DNA from 3 places in the Hymenobacter sp. BT491 genome. Region 1 is predicted to be linked to each of the others. Evidence: riboswitches for the same ligand, from Rfam matches in the RefSeq annotation. Region 1 holds a riboswitch; each other region holds the start of a gene.
The links. A riboswitch is a leader RNA that binds a small molecule or an ion and turns the genes downstream of it on or off. The one in region 1 is predicted to bind S-adenosylmethionine.
Positions count from the first base shown of each region.

Region 2: linked by a shared signal. The riboswitch ahead of H9I52_RS05745 (amino acid permease) and the one ahead of H9I52_RS14850 (O-acetylhomoserine aminocarboxypropyltransferase/cysteine synthase family protein) in region 1 are both predicted to bind S-adenosylmethionine.
Region 3: linked by a shared signal. The riboswitch ahead of H9I52_RS09340 (RimK family alpha-L-glutamate ligase) and the one ahead of H9I52_RS14850 (O-acetylhomoserine aminocarboxypropyltransferase/cysteine synthase family protein) in region 1 are both predicted to bind S-adenosylmethionine.

Region 1 covers NZ_JACSJJ010000003.1:767,724-770,995, forward strand. Annotated here, with positions in the region: gene H9I52_RS14840 (copper resistance protein NlpE) at 1-473, opposite strand, end outside; gene H9I52_RS14845 (LysM peptidoglycan-binding domain-containing protein) at 642-941, shown strand; SAM riboswitch class I at 1,347-1,460, shown strand; gene H9I52_RS14850 (O-acetylhomoserine aminocarboxypropyltransferase/cysteine synthase family protein) at 1,844-3,229, shown strand.
Region 2 covers NZ_JACSJJ010000001.1:1,347,766-1,351,037, reverse strand. Annotated here, with positions in the region: gene H9I52_RS05750 (MGH1-like glycoside hydrolase domain-containing protein) at 1-482, shown strand, start outside; gene H9I52_RS05745 (amino acid permease) at 590-2,068, opposite strand; SAM riboswitch class I at 2,411-2,502, opposite strand; gene H9I52_RS05740 (EcsC family protein) at 2,576-3,272, opposite strand, start outside.
Region 3 covers NZ_JACSJJ010000002.1:845,739-849,010, forward strand. Annotated here, with positions in the region: gene H9I52_RS09335 (LLM class flavin-dependent oxidoreductase) at 1-485, opposite strand, end outside; gene H9I52_RS09340 (RimK family alpha-L-glutamate ligase) at 490-1,488, opposite strand; SAM riboswitch class I at 1,858-1,961, opposite strand; gene H9I52_RS09345 (hypothetical protein) at 2,063-2,575, opposite strand; gene namA (NADPH dehydrogenase NamA) at 2,767-3,272, opposite strand, start outside.

The DNA.
Region 1 (3,272 bases):
ATCTGCGAGCCATCTGGGGCTTTGAGAGTAATCTCATTTTTGGTCAGATTAACTACGTCAAAGCTCATGGAATTGGGGCCACCCGCAGGCGTCAACGTGATCTTTTTAGCGGCTTGGTCAAAGGTGTAAGTACCCTGCATTGTTTGGGTGGGCGACGACATGTTGAAGTTGCCGTTGGCATAGAAGCGGAGCTCGGTCTTCTTGTCGGCGCTGGTTTGCGCCACTTTATCGCCGGTGGCAGAGGTTTCTTTGTCGGTTTTCCAGACTTTGCTATCGGTACCGTAAAGCAGGTTGGTTTCGCCAACTTTATTTTCTTGGCTACAGCTTGCGGTCAGCAAAGCGACTAACACCAGCAAGCTGGCCAAATACCGGAAGGGAGAAAGGGAGGTTTTCATGGGTACGTTGTAAGGGTTAGGAAGGTGAGCAGTAGGCTTGTTGATAGCCGCTGGGTGGAACTGTGCGGCATCAGACATAGCGCCTATTACGGCAGACCCGCCAAAAGAGTTAGCACCCAACACTTGAGCTTCCGGCACTACAACTTATTCATCCTAAACGCGTAAGCTCCCCTGATGTCGTGGCAATGGTGCACTTGCCCACTGCCGAAGTTTTTCCCTACTCTCTAATCTAAAGCTTTACACACTATGGGACTGTTTGATTTTCTGAATAAAGGCGAAGAAAAACCTGCTCAACCGGCTAATCAGCCCAACCAGAATGCGGGTAACACCGATTTCTTTGGTGGCAACAGCGCCCAACCTGCCTCTGCTACTACGCAAGGCGACACGTACACTGTCGTAAGTGGTGACTCGCTGTCGAAAATTGCCAAAAATCATTATGGCGATGCGGCCAAATGGCACCAGATCTACGAAGCCAACAAAGGTATTATCGGCAGCAATCCCGATCACATTGAGGTAGGCCAAGTGCTTACGTTGCCTAAGAGCTAAGCTCTTATTCTCTTACATAACCAGGCAAAAAGGCTGCTTCCAACTGGAGGCAGCCTTTTTACATATAAGCTATTGATTTTTAGATATTTAGAATGATTCTTCTTTATAAGACACCCTGTGTGTAAAGGTTTCGGGCAAGAAGTACGAAGCCACGCAGAATTGCTTAGTAACACTTGAAGAATAACAGCGATTCGGAAGCCAAATCAGCAGCTTACTGAAACCGTTATTCGGGTCATTAAGCAAAATATTTTTCCTGTGCTTCCGTTCTTTTTTAGCTAAGTATCTCATAAACTGCCGACTAGGCCGCGCAAAAAATATTGTCCTGGATTTGCGTATGTCAAATCCGGTTGTACATTTGCAGCTACCAACCCGGTACTCCCCCGCTCGCGGCGGGGTAGTTTTCAAAATTTATACAGAAGCGGCGAGAGATCAGGCTCCGTGACCCGCTGGCAACCTTCGACCGCGCGAAAGGTGCCAATTCCTGCCCGGCCCGGCATCCGCCGACGGGGAATATAAGTTGAGTGCCATGCAAAACTCTTTCGCTTTCGCCCCCTCGTACCCATCTGCCACGGCTGCTTTTCTGCACGCCGGTTTGCCAATGGGTATTCGTGTTTCGGTTGCCGCTGCTCTTAGCCGCCCCGAAGGTGTAGTCATGCGAATGCGAATGTGCCGCTGTTGCACCTGTTGTTGCTAACTCGCTAAGTCGAGTCTAGCCTCCTTTCCTTCCCCTCTGTACTTACCGTAAAACTGCGTCTTGCAGCGTCTTGGTACGCTCTCCGACGGGTTTTTCCTGCCTCAGCGCAGCCTTGCGCTCTTGAGGAGCTTCGCCTAAGCCGTCCGTCGCTTACGCCCTGATTTACAGCATCTTCCTCCTTCTGACACTTCCTAATCACAGCATCTTTATGTCTACGCAAAACCTGCACTTCGAAACCCTCCAAGTACACGCCGGCCAACAACCCGATCCGACTACCGGCTCCCGCGCAGTTCCGATTTATCAGACAACCTCCTACGTCTTCAAAAGCGCAGAACATGGCGCTAACCTCTTCGCCCTGAAGGAGTTCGGCAACATCTACACCCGTTTGATGAACCCAACTACCGACGTGTTTGAGCAGCGTGTAGCTGCCCTCGAAGGCGGCGTAGCAGCGCTAGCAACCAGTTCGGGTCAGGCTGCTCAGTTCATTTCCCTTAACAATATCCTCCAGGCCGGCGACAATTTTGTTAGCTCGTCGTTCCTCTACGGCGGCACTTACAACCAGTTCAAAGTGGCTTTCAAGCGCTTGGGCATTGAGGTTCGCTTTGCCGACGGCGATAATCCCGATCATTTCGAGCAGTTGATCGACGACAAAACCAAGGCGATTTACCTCGAAACCATCGGCAACCCCAGCTTCAGCGTGCCTGATTTTGAGCGCATTGCCGCCATTGCCGAGAAGCACGACCTGCCGCTGGTTGTAGACAATACGTTTGGCGCTGGCGGCTACTTGTTCCGCCCCCTGGAGCACGGCGCGCACATCGTAGTGGAGTCGGCTACCAAATGGATCGGCGGCCACGGTACCAGCATCGGCGGCGTGATCGTGGACGGCGGCAAATACGACTTCGGCAACGGCAAATTTCCGCAGTTTACGGAGCCTTCCGAAGGTTATCATGGCTTGGTTTTCAATGACGTATTCGGCAAAAACGGCCCGTTTGGCAACATTGCCTTCATCATCCGGGCGCGGGTAGAGGGCTTGCGCGACTTTGGGCCGTCTATCAGCCCTTTCAACTCCTTCCAGCTGTTGCAAGGCCTCGAAACCCTGTCGTTGCGCGTCGACCGCACCGTAGAAAATGCACTGCGGGTGGCCACTTGGCTGGAGCAGCATCCGCAGGTCGAGAGCGTGAACTATCCTGGCCTAAAGAGCAGCCCCTATAACGCCTTGGCGCAGAAGTACTTAAAGCGCGGCTTCGGCGGCGTGCTCACCTTCACCATCAAAGGCAGCAAGGAAACGGCCACCAAATTTATTGATAACCTAAAGTTGGTGAGCCACTTAGCCAACGTAGGCGATGCCAAGACGCTCATCATTCAGCCATCGGCTACCACGCACCAACAACTCTCCGACAACGAACAGCGCGCCGCTGGTGTAGCGCCTACGCAACTGCGCCTGTCGGTTGGCATCGAGCATTTTGAAGACATCCGTGCCGATCTGGCGCAGGCCTTCGAAGCCGTTCGCAATGAAGCGCCGCTGCAAGCGGAAGAAGTGGGCAGCACGTTGTTGCAGCCCGAAAAAGAACATGCGCAACCCCTGGAAGTGTAAGTGAGAGGTTGGGCGGTGGACGCGGCGACGAGTCGCAACGGTC
Region 2 (3,272 bases), on a different contig from region 1:
GCGTGCGCGCCCTCTCGCGCTACCACCTCGAGCATCCGTACGTGTACGAAACCCCCGAGATGGATTTCTCGGTGCGCTACGACCCCGGCGAGTCGGTTTCGGATTTGTTTGGCGGCAACTCCAACTGGCGTGGTCCCATCTGGTTCCCAATTAACTACTTGATAATCGAGTCGTTACAGCGTTTTCATTTTTACTACGGCGATACTTTCGAAGTAGAATATCCGACGGGCTCGGGGCAGTTCAGCACCCTTAAAGAAATCGCCGCGGCCCTCTCCGAACGCCTGACCAAGCTGTTTGTTCGCAATAAAAAAGGCCAACGACCCGCGTTTGGCAAGTACAAGCTGCTGCAAAAGGACCCGCACTTCCGCGACTACCTCCTGTTCCACGAGTACTTCCACGGCGACAACGGCAAAGGCCTAGGTGCCAGCCACCAAACCGGCTGGACTGGCCTGATTGCCAAGCTGTTATATACCCCAAAATAGTACAGCAGCCACAGCGCCAAGCGGCGGAATTGGTATTTACTCCTGACTTACGCACAACAAAAAAGCCGACGCAATGCGCCGGCTCTTTTGTTATAAGTAAGTTCATATCAACTAATTACCTCTTGCGGGGCGGGTTGCGCTTCAGCCTGAATGCCTTGCCGCAGCTTGCTGTTTTTCTTGCCATAGCCGAAGTAGATCGCTAATCCGATGGCCAGCCACACAAACAGACGAATCCAAGTGTCGGCGGGCAATGACAGCATCATCACCAAGCAGGTTAGGATGCCCAAGATCGGCACCAGCGGTACCCACGGCGTGCGGAACGGGCGCAGCGTGTTGGGTTCGCGCTTGCGCAAAATCAGGATGCCAATGCACACCATCACAAAGGCCAGCAACGTGCCGATGCTCGTCATTTCGCCGACGACGCTGATGGGCACCAGCCCGGCAAACAGGCTAATAAACACGCCCAGCAGCAGATTGGACTTGTGCGGCGTCTGGAAGCGCGGATGAATCTGGGAGAAAACGCCGGGCAGCAGCCCATCGCGCGACATGGTAAAAAACACCCGCGACTGGCCCAGCAAATCGACCAGAATCACGGAGGTATACCCAATCAGAATGGCGATGATGATGGCTTGGCTGAGCCAGGCATAAGGCGTCTTCTCGATGGCAATGGCCACCGGCGCCGCGCTGTTTTTGAACTCCGTGTAATTGGCCAGACCCGTCATGACGTGCCCAAACAGCACAAACAAAATCGTGCAGATCACCAGCGAGCCGATGATGCCGATGGGCATGTTGCGCTGCGGATTCTTCGTTTCCTGCGCCATGGTAGCCACGATGTCGAAGCCAATGAACACGAAAAACACCACCCCGGCACCGCGCAGAATTCCGCTCCAACCAAACTCGCCAAAGTGGCCCGTGTTGGCCGGAATATAAGGATGGTAGTTGGCTGGGTTGATGTACTGCCAGCCCAGCACGATAAACACGGCCACCACGGAGAGCTTCAGGGCCACCACAATGCCGTTGTAAACGGCCGAGCCTTGCGTACCACGAATGATGATGGCCGTGATGAAGAGCACGATCAGGATGGCGGGCAAGTTGATAAAACCCGACACCACCGAGCCGTCGGCCAGCGTAACTTTTTCGAAGGGCGAAAGCACGAGCTGCGCCGGCATGTGAAGGTCGTATTTGGCCAGAAAGCGCACCAAGTATTGCGACCAGCTGATGGCCACAGTCGCGGCACCCACAGAGTATTCGAGCACCAAATCCCAGCCGATGATCCAGGCAAATAGCTCACCCAGAGTGGCATACGCGTAGGTATAAGCAGAACCCGCCACGGGCACCATAGAGGCAAACTCGGCATAGCACAAAGCCGAAAAGGCGCAGCCAATGGCCGCCACCACAAACGACAGCGTGACGGCCGGTCCGGAGTGGTTGGCGGCTGCAATGCCGGTGAGCGAAAAAAGCCCCGCCCCAATGATTACCCCGATGCCGATGGCAATCAGGTTGAGGCCACCTAAGCTGCGTTTGAGAGTATGAGAGCCGGTTTCGGCAGCTTCCTGCCGCAGAAGTTCCAATGATTTTTTTAACATACAATACGGTTCGGACAAGGCGGGCCACCGGCCGGCTTGCTGCCGGGTTATCACGATAGAAACGGGAAAAAGGGGCTGTGGACTACGCAGCTTGGCTATACCAGAATTACTTTACTGATTTATATATAAACTATTGATATTCAATGGTTTATATATAAGTATAAGTTCTGACTCCGTTAGGGGCCACAAGCTGCGGCAGTACCGAAAAACAATCAGCAACAACAACCAAATGCGAAGCTGCAACAGGCACGATCAGCCGTTATCAGAACGGAGCCAGCAGCCGTACGCGCACACAACAGGAACGGGGCAGAAAGGTTATTGGAAAAAGCCACGGCATTGTTGTTTTTATATGGTCAGGACTTGGCACCGTTTCGGATGGTCCGAGGGTTGCCGGCGTTTCATAGAGCCTGTCTCTCCACGCCTCGATATAAAAACAATCCTTTGATGGGGAAAGAATTGATGCTGCAAAGGTACGTGCCGCAACTTTGCATTACCAAATGCGATCTGTCAGGCGGCTCTTTCGGCGGGTACAGCAGCATCCGACTCGAGAAAGCGCCGCATGCGGAAGCAGTTCATGGCGGTTTCGCCAAGCTGCTCGATCAGGCGGTAATTAGCCACTGCTCCTACTGCTGCCCCAATGAAGGGCATCAGCTGGGCCATCTTTGCCAGATCGATGTAGTCGCGATACTCTTGCTGGAAAGTGCGCCAGTCAAAAGCTTGCACATCTTTGGGCAGCTGGTGGCGATACTCTTCCCAATTGACTACGCGGTGGTACACTTCGTTGCGGGTGTGCTGGCTCGAAAAGGCCAGCTGAAACACATGCAGCAGGTACAAGCGTTCGGTGTAGTCGCGCACATCGTATCCGTACAGCGACGCCACATCAAATAACAGCTTGATTTTGAGGCCTAACAGCAACGGAAAATCGGCCAGCCCCAGCAGGAAGCCGCCCGCGCCCGTAACGGCTCCTTCGGCCGAGGCCGTGTTGCGGTAGGATCGCACGCGGCAGCGAACCGACTTTTCACGCTCTTCCAGCGAGGCATCGGCAGTGGGCCGGCGCGTGAGGTACGAAGAGCCGTACAGCACGCCGCGCACCATCTGCTTGATGGTGACCGTGATGGCCTCGTGCAAACGCTCAGGCAGCCAGGCATTAAGGCGCATTTGTACTCGCCGCGTGAAGCGGTTGAGGTATGAGGGCGGTCGCTGC
Region 3 (3,272 bases), on a different contig from region 1:
TAGTACTTGCCTTCGTAGGTGAAATGGTCTTTTTCCCACACGCCGGTCAGCACGTCGAGCCACTCCTTGGTGCGGGCATAGCGATCGTCGTGCTCCTCGAAGTGCAGCCCGTACTTGGTCGCCTCGTCGCGCCACCACGACGACACCACGTTCAGCGACAAGCGACCCGGCGCAATGAGGTCGATGTTGGCGGCTTGCTTGGCCAGCAACGCGGGGTTGTGGAAAGTAGGCCGCACGGCCACCATGATTTCCAACTCCTTCGTCACCGCCGCCAGCGCTGCCGCCGTCGACCAGGCTTCCAGGGCCGGCGCCTCCTGGCCTTTGATGTCGTTTAAGTAAAGCTCCGCGATGAGCGTGAGGCTATAGCCCCACTCTTCGCTGCGCTGGGCCAGCTGGCGCACGTAGTCCCAGGAAGTGCTCATGCCTTCGTCGGGCACGTTGCGCAACCAACCGCCAAATATGGGAAGCCAATATCCGAACTGCATGATTCTAAGCTTCTTGGGTGGCGAGTTGAGATTCCGACTTCTTAGCCAGTTCTTGCTCCAGGTAGTCTACGAAGCGGGCGTAGGGATCAAAGCCCACCACGTTCACGGCGTCGGCTACGAAGTTGGAGAGGGCATTGATGTCGTAGAACAGCACGTCGCCGTTGCGGTCGTCTACGAGGTATTCGATGCCGCCCACGTCGATTTTGGCCGCAGCCACCAGGCGCTCCACAGCCTCAATCACTTCGGCCGGTGGAGTCGTTGCTTCTACCTGAATGCCTTTCTTGGGCGCTTCGGTGAGGCAGAAGTCGCCTTCGGTGATCTCGTCCGGAATCTGGCAGATTTCGGCAGGGCAGAGGTTGAAGCTTTCGCCCGTCGTGAACACCTTCATGGCGTAGAGGAACTTGCCATCCAAGGTTTCTACGCGGGTGATGTGGCCGCCGCGCGGCGCCACAAACTCCTGTACCAGAGCCGTTTGGTCGATGCCCAGATCAATGCTGCCGGCTTCCACAGCCTGCTGCAAGCCTTCCGGCGTGTCGAAGCGGATGATGCCCGCGCCGCTGCCGCCGATGTTGACCTTCACCACCAGCGGGAACTGCAACTCAGCCGCCGCATCCGGAATGCGCGAAACGTGGTTTACCACCCGCGATTTGGGGTATTTCAGTCCCAACTGCGTCAAAAGCGAGAGTTGGCGAGCCTTGTTGGTTTCGATGCTCGACGCCACCGTTCCGTTGATTACGCGCACACCCAACCGCTCGAGATGCGTCATGAAGCCTGCCGTATGGAAGATGCCCTGCCCATGATCGCGCAGGTAAGCCGACGAGCTCATCCGGTTGACCACCAAGCTGTAGCGGCTTTCCTCTTCGGAAGGGTCGAACATATGGTGGGCGGCATCAATCTTTTCGTAGGCAATGCCCCGACGGTCGAGCTCGGCAAACAGCGGCTTAAACCACTCAGGATGCTCGTAATAAATGCCAATCGGCTTTTCGGAAGAGTAAGTGGACATATAGGTAGTTGGTAATCTGAGAAATTACAGGAGAGTATTTATATAACTAACTGATTGTCAATTAGTTAGATAAATAAAGAATTCGTATCGAAAGGAGTAGAAGGAAATTTCCAGCGGGAAAGTTTTGTCGGGCGCTGGTTTTGGCTGCAACCTGTGCGGGGCAAAGGGCCACAAAAGGCTCAGTCCGTGCTGCTTAGCACTTGTAAAGAGGAGCCTGTACTATACCAACCGACACTGGAATGGCAGAGTTAACAACAACAGCAACAGGAAGCTGTAGAAACGAAGAAGTCTCCGCCGAACAACGCGTGTTGGGTTCGGGCGAGGGGAGAGGCAACTGAAAAAACCGTTGGGGTTTGCATGTAAAGCGCTGGTTTATAGTTCCTAAACAATTTTAGGCAGGAATTAGCACCTTAGCTCAAGGTAGGTTGCTAGAAGTTCACAGAGCCTGATCTCTCCCTTCTTCTGTATAAATCATCCCCGAAAAAACCGGGTTTTGACGTTATGGTTGCAAAGATGGTTGCCGACAGCTTACAATGCAAACAGGAAATCCTAAAGCTCGACCGTATTGTGGAAATTACAAAGCTGATTGAGCAACTTGAAGCTGACGTTTTTCCTTTATTCCTTCTCTTATTTTATTAAGGGATAACAGCAGAATAATCGCAACGATATTTACGCCGAAAACAGATAATTCATAGTTTCTATTATAACTCAAAAGGAAAGTAGGGAAATTAAATTCAAATTTTATTGATAAGCTCTTTGTTAAATCTATATTAATAAAGAAAGCCGAACCTGATACAAATTTATATGACATTCCCGCAAACGAAAGATTGAGAACCTGAATCGATTGATTGATCATTGAAATCAAAAGTCCTTCGTATCTATCATTTATCAGTAATTTGCCCGCATAAATAGAAAAAGAATAAAAACTTAGCATTGTAATGATCATTGCGAGAACAATTCCAGTGATTATTTCTGTCTGAGCCAGTGCCCAAATTGTTATAAATATACCTAAAGCGCCGCTTAAGGCTTGATAAAGCCCTAAAAATTTAACTCTTTTAATTTCTGGTGCAGATAAAAATTCTTCCATGTGAAATAGGCTTTGATGCTTCAATGCAATAATTATCGCTGAGGCTAAGATGCTGTTGCTATTACTGCGACTCGCAATAAATATGTTTGCCCGCTATTAAACAAACGCCCATCCTTCTGAGCACAGCAGGAGAAGGACGGACGTTTAGCGAAGTGATGACTGATTTAAGTTGATAAGTGATTTGTAGTCAGTTACTTATGGCGCTTGGCCCGTTCGTATTGCACGGGCCACGGCACGTCCGCGCCGAGCTCCTGGGCCGCGTGAAGCGGGAAATACGGGTCGCGCAGAAACTCGCGGGCCATGATGATCAGATCGGCTTGGTTGTTCTCCAGGATGGTTTCAGCTTGCCGGGCGTCGGTGATGATGCCGACCGCTCCGGTCGGGATGCCGGTTTCCTGCCGGATGCGGGCGGCAAATTCCACCTGGTAGCCGGGGCCGACCGGAATGCGGGCATTGGGTACATTGCCGCCGGTAGAGGCATCGATCAAGTCGACATCTTTGGTTTTCAAGACGTTGGCAAGCGCAACGGAATCCTCGATAGACCAGCCGCCTTCGGTCCAGTCGGTGGCCGAGATGCGCACAAACAGCGGGTGGTCGGTGGGCCAGATTTCACGCACCGCTGCCACGACTTCCAGCAGCAACCGGATGCGGTTTTCAAACGAGCCGCCGTAGTGGTCGGTGCGCTGGTTGCTCAGGG